DNA from 2 places in the Fictibacillus sp. 7GRE50 genome. Region 1 is predicted to be linked to the other one. Evidence: predicted binding sites of a transcription regulator. Region 1 holds the regulator's gene; the other holds the start of a gene.
What was found. Region 1 encodes LexA, which represses DNA repair genes until DNA is damaged. Its sites were predicted from a motif close to CGAACATATGTTCG; they were not measured.
Positions count from the first base shown of each region.

Region 2: a site for LexA is predicted at 2,862-2,875, ahead of IHV12_RS16405 (DNA polymerase thumb domain-containing protein). Genes of this name have one in related genera too.

Region 1 covers NZ_JACZDW010000003.1:296,079-301,587, reverse strand. Annotated here, with positions in the region: gene glnA (type I glutamate--ammonia ligase) at 1-718, shown strand, start outside; gene IHV12_RS12740 (LysR family transcriptional regulator) at 760-1,599, opposite strand; gene IHV12_RS12735 (sulfite exporter TauE/SafE family protein) at 1,703-2,545, shown strand; gene IHV12_RS12730 (rhodanese-like domain-containing protein) at 2,639-2,935, shown strand; partial or broken gene IHV12_RS12725 (hypothetical protein) at 2,993-3,502, opposite strand; gene lexA (transcriptional repressor LexA) at 3,945-4,559, opposite strand; gene yneA (cell division suppressor protein YneA) at 4,720-4,986, shown strand; gene IHV12_RS12710 (YneB family resolvase-like protein) at 5,005-5,509, shown strand, end outside.
Region 2 covers NZ_JACZDW010000004.1:254,317-259,825, forward strand. Annotated here, with positions in the region: gene proC (pyrroline-5-carboxylate reductase) at 1-139, opposite strand, end outside; T-box leader at 190-399, opposite strand; gene IHV12_RS16390 (MBL fold metallo-hydrolase) at 496-1,473, shown strand; gene IHV12_RS16395 (SDR family NAD(P)-dependent oxidoreductase) at 1,470-2,261, shown strand; gene IHV12_RS16400 (YqzH family protein) at 2,572-2,772, opposite strand; gene IHV12_RS16405 (DNA polymerase thumb domain-containing protein) at 2,937-4,193, shown strand; gene IHV12_RS16410 (YolD-like family protein) at 4,209-4,538, shown strand; gene IHV12_RS16415 (ZIP family metal transporter) at 4,606-5,337, opposite strand; gene IHV12_RS16420 (N-acetylmuramoyl-L-alanine amidase) at 5,484-5,509, shown strand, end outside.

The DNA.
Region 1 (5,509 bases):
CACTTGTGATAACATTCAAACGTTTAAGTTAGCTGTAAAAACAATCGCACGTAAACATGGTCTTCATGCAACATTCATGGCTAAACCATTGTTCGGTGTGAACGGATCAGGTATGCACGCAAATATGTCTCTATTCAAAGATGGAGAAAACGTGTTTTATGATGCAAAATCTGAAACAGGATTAAGCGAAACAGCAATGCATTTCCTAGCAGGTATCTTAAAGCATGCACAAGATTTTACAGCGATCACGAACCCGACTGTAAACTCTTATAAGCGTCTTGTACCTGGTTACGAAGCGCCTTGTTACGTTGCATGGTCTATGCAAAACAGAAGCCCGCTTATTCGTATTCCAGCTTCTCGCGGCATCAGTACTCGTATTGAGGTAAGAAGCGTTGACCCAACGGCTAACCCTTATCTTGCTATGGCAGTATTGCTTGCAGCAGGTCTTGATGGAATCAAGAACAAGCTAAACGCTCCAAAGCCAATCGATAGAAACATCTATGTGATGGATAAAGAAGAGCGCGAAGCAGAAGGAATCAAAGATCTTCCAGCAACATTAAAAGAAGCCCTAACTCTATTCAGCAAAAACGAAGTTCTTACAACAGCTCTAGGAGCACATGCTACAGAGCACTTCATTGAAGCGAAAGAGATCGAGTGGGATATGTTCCGTACACAAGTTCACCCTTGGGAACGCGAACAATATATGAGCATGTACTAAAAGGATTACCCCTGATATCATTATCAGGGGTTTTTTTGTTCTTAAGAAAATTTCCGAAGTAGCTTCAATACTTCTGAGTAAATGGTCCCTGAGGCGTACTCTTCAGCATATACCGCATAAAAGGGACGATAAACAACATGTGGATCGAGTGGGACAAGCTTTCCTTCTGATACTTCATCCTTAACCATCCAATAGGATAGAAATCCAATGCCAAGTCCTCTAACAGCTAACTGTTTAATCAAATAATGACTGCTTGCTTCAATGATCTCCGTCGGTTCAATTCTTTCGGAACGCAGAAGTTGATCAGCATATTCCCTTGTACCAGATCCTTTCTCTCTAAGAATAAGTGGAGAGTTTTCAATAGACATTTTATGCTGTGCATAAAAGCGCAGCTCATCTCTGCTGACTACTTCTACCTGAAAAGGATCTAATCCACTTGTTCCTTCAACTAAAGCTATATCAATCTTCTTCTTTTGTAATTCCTCGACTATTTGTTCGTGATTATGAATCATGAGCTTTAGACGGATAAATGGATAGAGTAACTTTATCTTCTTTACGAAGTCTGGTAATAATACGTCGCTTACGGTATGTGTTGCTCCGATTCGGAGTAGAATTTCTTCATTTTTTTCTTTTATTGATTCAATCGTTCTTGATATTTCTAACATTTTCTTACCTTGTTCGAATACTTGTACCCCAGCGTTTGTTAATTCAAAAGATTGATTCATTCCAGACCTTTGAATAAGCTTCAAACCTAAATAATCCTCTAGCTTTCTGATGTGGACGCTTATAGTGGGTTGAGATAGGTTTAGGAATTCGCTTGTTTTTGTAAAATGTTTTAGGTGAGCAAGTGTCACAAAACTTCTGATCCAATCTAATTGCATAATGATTCCTCCATTAAGATTCGTAATGGTTCCAATAATATTTATTCATTTTTATTATAAATTAACTGAAGTTACAATTAAAGGAGGAAGGAAGTGTTATGAAATGGAGTGGCTTTTGTTTATTATTGGTGGAGCAGCAATCGGTGTTATCTCCGGTTTTTTTGGGATTGGCGGGGGTATTATACTGACTCCTGTCCTTTTAGTACTTGGTTACGAACCTAGCGGAGCCATTATACTCTCTTTAATGTTGACATTGGGCTCAACAGTTACGGGCACACTATCTCACATAAAAATGAAAAATGTAAACGTTCGTTTGGCGTGTATACTCGGATTATTCGGGGTAATAGGGGCTGTTTCAACTGTGCCAATCGTACATTGGCTCGAAAAAATAAATGGAGCATCAACGGTTATTTCAACTGTATATGTTCTGATCTTGAGCTGGTTCGCACTTCAATTTTTAACCAATAAACAATCTGTTAGAAAAGAGAGGGGAAAGTCTTGGATTCCATTAATTGGTTTGTTTACAGGAATCATATCATCACTTATGGGGGTTAGTGGTGGTTTCGTGATGACACCATTACTTACAAAGAAAGTTGGTATTGAACTCAATAAAGCAATCGGTACAAGTATTGCGGCAGCTTCGATTATTGTGATCTCTGGAATCGGATCTTATGTGTATGGAGGAGCAGAAATGGATTATCGCCACGGTTTGCTACTGATCGTCGGAGCACTTATTGGTACTCCATTTGGTATCTTCAATTTGAAGAAGTTTTCTGAAGATAGGGTGAAAGAAATGCTTGCTCTCTTTTATATTGTAGTCGCATTGAGTGTAGTTTTTAAAATGTTATCTTTAACGATATTGTCTCTTGGACTGTTACTCACAGCGGTAGGACTATTCTTTATCGTACTATTGTATAACAAAGTTTCTCGATTATTAAGAGCTTAATGAGATTGGCTTCTGACATTTGGGAGAGAGGAACACCTTGACAATATACCCCATCAGGGTATATTGCGGTCACATGTATAGGAGGAATAGAGAGTGAAACAGTTAACGGCTAAAGAACTTGAGAAAAAATTAAAAGAAGGGCAATCTCTTCATATGATTGATGTTCGTGAAACATCTGAAGTGAAAGAAGGAAAAATACCAACAACCATGAATATCCCACTAGGTTTGTTAGAGTTTCGTATACATGAATTGGACAAATCTAAAGAGTACGTATTAGTTTGTCGTTCTGGAGGTAGAAGCAGTCGGGCATATAAGCTTCTTCAAAGCTACGGTTTTAATGTGATCAATATGGTAGGTGGTATGGAAGAATGGGAAGGGAACACTGAATAACTTTATACTACTTAGAAACAAAACCCCTGACAGCATAAGAAGTCAGGGGTTTTAAAATCATTTGATCTCGATAGCGGATGCAATATTGTTCCAGTCAGATGCCATGTTTGCAGTCTTACCATACCAATCAGAGTGCTTAAATAAGACTCCTTTTCCATAGCCTTGTGATGAAGTATGCTGCCAGAGCGTGGTCGAGTAGCTTGATGAAGGTGATGCAGTGCTTAGTGATGAGATTCTATCATTCCAGCTTGAAGGGAGGTTCTTAAAACCGTCTCTCCAATAAATGTAGGCGCCACCTTTGTTCTTGTTCTCATAAAAGTCTGTACAACAAGCACCTGTACCCATCGTATCGATTTTCTTTTGTTGTTTAAGCTTGTCCTTTTCGATATAGGCATTTAATTCTTTCATGTTTGTGAATCCATATGCCAACCAATCGCCGCTCTTATTCTGTTTTGGAAGTACCATAGTCACTTTGATGTGATCATCTAGTAGCTTAAAAGCATTAGATTCGACAGCTTTACCGTCCACATTCACGTAGTCAAATGACTTAATCGTATACTCTTTTTCTGCATATGTCTTAGGTGAAAATACTACTGCGGCAAGAGCAAAACAAATCATATAAAGATATAGTTTTTTGCGCATTATTCTCACTCCCATTATTCGTAATTTTTTATTCTGAAATAATAACACTTGTCCTCCCTTCGATCACCTCCTATCAATTCATACGATTGTTATTAAAATGATTAAAGTTAAACGAAGAGCAAAGGAGTTTTGGTTAACCTCGTTACATTGCCAATTTAAACTATTTAGGTATAATATGTAAATGGATAAAAAGACTTAATATTCAGTCAATTAATAGAACTAATCCTTCATTAGTCGAGTACCGGAGTGCCTATGAATGATCTTTTAAAAGTATTATTAATCTATGAATTAGTAAAGTAATAGGACGAAAAAAAGAAGTATCTAGTCAATTAGATACTTCTTCTAAGGAAAATTCAGAATTATTAGATTAATGAATACTTCGGTATACGCCGATTACTTTACCTAAAATCGTACAGCTCTGTAAGATGATCGGTTCCATCGATGAATTTTCAGGTTGCAAGCGGATATGGTTTCTTTCTTTGAAGAATCTTTTTACGGTCGCTTCATCTTCATCGGTCATAGCTACGATGATATCTCCATTATTTGCTGTAGGCTGCTGTTTTACAACAACTAAGTCCCTATTGAAAATTCCTGCTTCAATCATACTATCACCAACAACAGATAACATGAATACGTTCTCGTCCCCAACAACGTGCTCAGGTAGAGGGAAGTATTCTTCTACGTTCTCAACTGCACTGATTGGAAGACCTGCCGTAACTTTACCGATCACAGGGATTGAAACAGAACGAACAGAAGGGATGTTGTCTTCTAGACCTAATACTTCAATTGCTCTTGGCTTTGTTGGATCTCGCCTTATAAGCCCCTTTTTTTCAAGTCTTGCTAAATGTCCGTGAACGGTAGAGCTTGATGCAAGGCCAACTGCCTCTCCGATTTCACGAACTGAAGGCGGATACCCTTTTTGTGATACTTCCTCTTTTATGAAAGCCAATATATCCAATTGTCGTCTGGATAATTTAGTCATTTTTTAGCACCTCACCGAATTTTTTATCTATAAAAAGTATATCATGGAGAATTAAGAGATACAAACATAAGTTCGAAAAAATAGTTGACACCGAACAAACGTTCCAGTTATTATGAATGTAAGAGATGCGAACAAACGTTTGTTGAAAGGGGATATCACAATGAAACAAGGGACAATGCATGTTATTGTATTTTTAGGGTTGTTAGGTGGTATATTTTTTACGTTATCAAATCTTGCCTCACAAGAAGCTCAATATATCGAAGTAACCATACAGGAGGGGGACTCACTGTGGAGTCTTTCTGAAGAGTATAATGCCAAACACCATTATTCCAATTGGGAATTTATAAAATGGGTCGAAAAGAAGAACAGTGTAAATGCGGCAGCTGTTTTTCCAGGTCAGAAAGTAATCATACCAGTCAATAAATAAAAAAGCGGGTTTTAAACAATGAAAGCAATCATTTACTCCAGAGTTAGTACAGATAAAGATGAACAAATAACTTCATTAGAAAGACAAGAAGCGGAACTAAAGAAGTTAGCACTACAATTTAAATTTGAAGTTGTGAATTGTTACCGTGAAAAAGCAAGTGGTTTCTCTTTAGATCGAGAAGAGTTGCTAAATATATTAGATCTTGCAAGGGATGGAGAGTTTCAGTGCCTTCTTGTACAAGATGATACTCGTTTAGGCAGAGGAAAAGCTAAGATGGCATTACTTCATCAGTTGATCAAATACAACATTAAAGTTTATACGCTCTCTAATAACGGAGAATACACATTAACAGAAGCGGACGAAATGGTGCTTGATATTGTGTCTACTGTAGAAGAATACCAACGAAAGCTTCATAATATGAAGATCAAGCGTGGAATGAGAAAAGCTGTTAAAGAAGGGTATAAACCTCAAAAGAATTTAAAAAATCAAACTGGTGGTGGCAGAGACAAAAAGGAAGTGCCAA
Region 2 (5,509 bases), on a different contig from region 1:
GCTCGTTTACACGTTGTGTATTGCTTCGGTTTTTTATCGTGATCAAATCAGCTTGCCATTTCTCTTTTTTGATCAATCCTTCCATAATGGCCTCAGCCATCGATCCGGCACCAATAAACGTTATTTTTTCTGTTCCCACGGGTGATCCCTCCCAGAATTTTGAGTATAAAAAAACTCCCAGTCCTAAATATAAAGGACGGATGGGAGTGATCCGTGGTACCACCTTTGTTGGCATGATTGCTTGCCCGCTCAAGATGTCTTTATCGCAGAACTGCGCCAGATTTCTCCAGACTGCTCCAGGGCAGGTTCAGTAATTCCTTTACGGTGAAATCTTGCAGCCTATGGATTCCACTCTCTAAACGGAGGAGATTACGTACTAATCCCTTTCAACGCATTTATTTATTGGCCATAATTGGCATTTCTTTTATATTTTAAAAAACATTATGCTATGATTTCTATATGTATGTCAACTAGTTATTTTATTTGGAGGAAAAGATGACTCAAAAAACAGCAATTATCCCGATTACGCTTCCTACACCATTTGATGTAGGTCCTGTAAACTGTGTCCTCCTAAAAAGTGATGCGGTTACGCTTGTTGATTCCGGAGCAAAAACCGAAGAAAGCAGACAACAGCTTCTCTCTATCCTTAAGGATCATGGGCTCACTTTTAAAGATTTAGATTATTATATCTGCACGCACTACCACCCTGATCATGCGGGTCTATCAAAAGAGATCCAAGAGAGTGGTGTTCCGACCCTCATGCTTAGAGAAGCCGTTCCTTATGTTAGTGGCGACCGTGAATTTATTGAACAGGGAGAAACGTTTTATACCGATCTCTATCATTCTTTTGGAGTGCCAGATACTCTTGGAAGAATAGAACTTTTAAAGCTGCGAAAGTATCGTACGTTCTCAAGCGCGTTTGTTCCAGACACCCTGCCTTTACCTGGTGATGAAGTGCCTGGTCACGAGGGATTCATCTTTTTAAAGACGCCCGGACATGCCCCAGACCATCTTTCTCTCTATCATGAAGAAGACGGTATCTTAATCGGCGGGGATGTGCTGTTGCCTCATATTTCGTCTAATGCCCTATTAGAACCCCCGGCTTTGAACGAAACGGAGCGGCCAAGAACCTTGCTTCAATACCGAGAGACATTGCAATACCTATACACGCTGAACTTAAAAACAGTATACCCTGGACACGGCGAGCCTTTTACGAATGCAGCACAGTTGATCACAAAACGCTTACACGATCATACCGAGCGTGCAAAAGCGCTTGAACATCTGTTGAGCGATGAGCCGTTAACCGTTTTTGAACTGTGTCGACGTCTATTTCCAAAATTATATGAAAAGCAACTCGGATTAGTAGTATCTGAAGTTGTAGGACACCTCGATCTGCTTCAATCAGAAGGAAGAGTGCGAGTAGAGGAAGAGAACAAGATATCACATTATCGCAGAACAGGAGTTAGAAGATGAGTACATTACAAAATAAAGTGGTCTTGATAACAGGAGCATCAGGAGGACTCGGCGCTCACCTTGCTATGGATGTGGCTAAAAAAGGAGCAACGCCCATCCTTACTGCAAGAAGAGAAGATCAGCTAAAAGTGGTACAGGAAGCGATCTTAAAAGCTACGAATGTAACAGCGCCTTATTATATTTTAGATGTTTCGAACACAGACAGCGTTGAGGAAGTTTTTTCAACGATCCTTAGTGAACATCAAAACATACATATTTTAGTGAATAACGCGGGTTACGGCATTTTTGAAGAGTTTGTGGATTCGCCATGGAAAAATATCGAAGGAATGTTTTCAACGAACGTTCTTGGGCTGATGGCTTGTACGAGAGCTGTTCTGCCTCATATGCTTCAAAGAGGAAGTGGTCATATCGTGAATATTGCTTCTCAGGCCGGTAAGATCTCAACGCCAAAATCCAGCGTGTACGCAGCAACGAAACATGCTGTGTTAGGATTCTCAAACGGGTTGCGTTTGGAAGTCGCACACAAAGGGGTAGACGTGACCACCATCAACCCAGGACCAATCGCGACCAACTTCTTTACACTTGCTGATCAGTCTGGCAATTACGTTAAAAACGTTCAAAAACTGATGCTCCAGCCTTCGCATGTCTCAGACAAAATTGTTAAAGCGATGGAGCGTCCCGTTCGTGAGATCAACCTGCCATGGTGGATGAACGTTGGAAGTACGATGTATCAAGTCATGCCAAAATTGATTGAAACACTAGGTGGAAAATCGTTTCGACAAAAGTAAGTTACAATAATTTTATTATGTAAACAAAATGGAGAGTTATAAGACTTTTGGAGCTGATGATGGAACTCGTGGATTGGAGCTCGAAACTCGTGGATTGGGGCTCAAAACTCGTGGATTAGGGCTCAAAACTCGTGGATTGGAGCTCAAAGCTTGTGGATTGAAGTCCAAAACTCGTGGATTGGAGCTCGAAACTCGTGGATTACAGCCCGAAACTCGTGGATTGCCACTTAAAACCTCATCGATTACAGTCCAAACCTCTCACACCAGCATCAAAAATAAGCAGGTTTCCTCTTCAAAAGACGGAACCTGCTTATTTATTTGTAAAATAGGCATACACAACGTCCTGAATGATGCTGTAAATTGCCTCATTTTGACCTTCCTCATTTATCTGGCGCAATACTTCTTCTTCGAGATTTCTCCATTCTTCATCTGTTAATGTACAATTTTCTTCTTCCCATAAATAATCCTTCAACGATCGTTTGATCATTTTTCTTATCAATCTGCGGTTCATTTCTTCACCTGACTTTCCTTATAAATCCTAGACTTTTGGCTCGAAAACGTCAATCTGCAAAATTTGCTGAAAAAATTACCATTGTTATAAGAACATATATTCGGTTAAAATGGGTATACATATAAAGAACAGATGTTCGCTAATTGATGAAAGGGGTATGTCGAATGAACTATGATGAAATGCCTAAGCGCACCATCTTATGTATGGATATGAAAAGTTTTTATGCAAGCTGTGCTGCTGTTCGCTTAGGGTTAAATCCGCTGACATGTCATTTGGCAGTAGTAGGGGATACGGAGAGACAGGGAAGTGTTGTGCTTGCAGCATCACCGAGACTAAAGGCTGATTTTGGTATTCGCACAGGCAACCGGCTGTTTGAGATTCCAAAGAATAAAAACATTATCGTTGTAAATGCGCAGATGGCTTATTTCCTAGAAAGATCGATGGAGATCACGAAGATGCTGCACCGATATGTTCCACCAGAGTCAATCCACACATATAGCGTGGATGAAAGTTTTCTTCAAGCTGACGGAACAGAAAGGTTGTGGGGAAGCGCACAAGAACTTGCTGAGAGAATTCGACGTGATATCTGGCGAGAATTTGGATTGCCGTGTGCGATCGGAATTGGCCCGAACATGCTCATGTCAAAGCTTTGTCTCGATCTTGAAGCGAAGAAAAAAGGAGTGGCGCAGTGGGGGTATGAAGATGTAGAACAGAAGCTATGGCCTCTATCCCCATTAAGCCAGATGTGGGGAATCGGATCAAGAGTAGAGCGGACTTTAAACAGGATGGGGATTGTAACAGTCGGTGACCTCGCGCATTATCCGCTCGAACTTTTAGAGAAAAAATTCGGGATCATGGGGAATCAACTCTATCATCATGCATGGGGCATCGATCTGTCTGAAATCGGTGCGCCCATCATGCAAGGCCAGGTCAGCTACGGAAAAAGCCAGATTTTACTTCGGGATTATACGGATATAACGGAGATCAAACATGTCATTTTGGAAATGTGTGAAGAAGTGGCAAGACGTGCGAGAAGAGCAAGAAAAGCAGGGCGGACGATCAGCTTTGGATTAGGATACAGCAAAGATGAGGGTGGCGGCGGCTTTCATCGTTCTAAATCGATAGACCAGCCATCTAACATTACGATGGAGCTTTATGAAGTGTGTCTAGAGCTTCTGCAAACCTTTTATCGGGGAGAGACGGTGCGTAAGATTTCAATCGCTCTTTCTAACGTCTGTGAAGATACAGAAACACAGCTTACTTTGTTTTCTCTAGACCATCCAAAAAAAAGAAAGATCGGCTATGTTATGGATGATATTCGGCAAAAATACGGCTCCAACTCTCTTCTGCGGGCTGTTTCTTACACAAAAGGAGGAACAGCATTATACAGAAGCCGACTTTTAGGTGGACATAAGGCATAAGGGGGCGGAAGAACGGTGATTCGTGACAGAGGAACGATTAAGTGGACAGCGATGATGCTGCCGGAGCATGTGAAAATGTTAAGAGAGCATCAGGACGGTCTGGACTATGGAAGAAAGCCAGAATTAGATGAACAAAAGTACGAAGAATTCAATGAGACAATCTGTGTTGCGATGGAAGAGAACCAAGGGCTAAAGTTTACGTATTTTGAAAAAGGCAGGGCGCTCGTGCTTTTAGGCCATGTGCATTATATAGACGAATATAAAAAAGAGTTAAGGGTGCTCGATGACGAGAAAAGGATGCATATCTTAAAATTGACTGACATTATGGACGTTGAATACGCATAGACACATAAGAAATATAGACGCAAAAAAAACAGCAAAAACTAACGCTGAAGATAGTTTTTGCTGTTTATTATCCAAAGATTTGCGTTAAGTAAATCATGATCAAGAGCCCGGCAATAAATGATAATGTAGCGGATCGAGCGTGACCATCACCATGGCTTTCAGGAATGAGTTCTTTGTAGACGATAAAAAGCATGGCACCGGCTGCAAAGGAAAGGCCATAAGGGACAAGATTCTCTACATAAGAAGTGAGCACATACCCAAGCAAAGCCGTAACGATTTCAACAGCACCCGTTAATGTGGCAATAAGGAAAGCCTTAAATCGATTCATATTTTGATGAATGAGAAAAAGGGCTACTAACAGACCCTCTGGTGCGTTTTGAAGTCCGATCGCAAATGCGATCAAACCGCCAAGGCCGGTATTCTCACTAGCATAACTGACCCCAACAGAAAGACCTTCAGGCAGGTTGTGCAACGTGATTGCAGCAATAACAAGAAACGCTTTAGCATCGATGCCCTTAAAAATCTTCGAATGGTCAAGATCAACGTGCGGGACGAACCTTTCTAAAAGTAAGAGTGTTAAAGTACCGAGTGTAATACCGATCGTAAGTACCGTTAAGTTTGATAGTTCAAGAGCTTGAGGAATCAAGCTGAAGGTTGAAGCAGCGACCATGATACCTGCGGTAAGAGCAAGCAGTATGTCGCGGAACCGGTGTGTTACCTGAGACCAGAAAAGAACAGGTAGTGCACCAAAACCGGTTGCTAATGCAGATAAAACACTTCCAAATAAAGCAGCTTCCATTCTGTTACCCACCTTAGTCAAATATCCAATTTTATAAAAATAGTCATATGGCTCTTTTAGTATACCGCCAAATCCTTTTTAATAGAAGTAAGCGCCATTTTCATTGTTAAAAAGCGCTTCTAACGGACAAATAAGAAGGTGACAATTTGAAAGTCATAATCATTGACCCGGG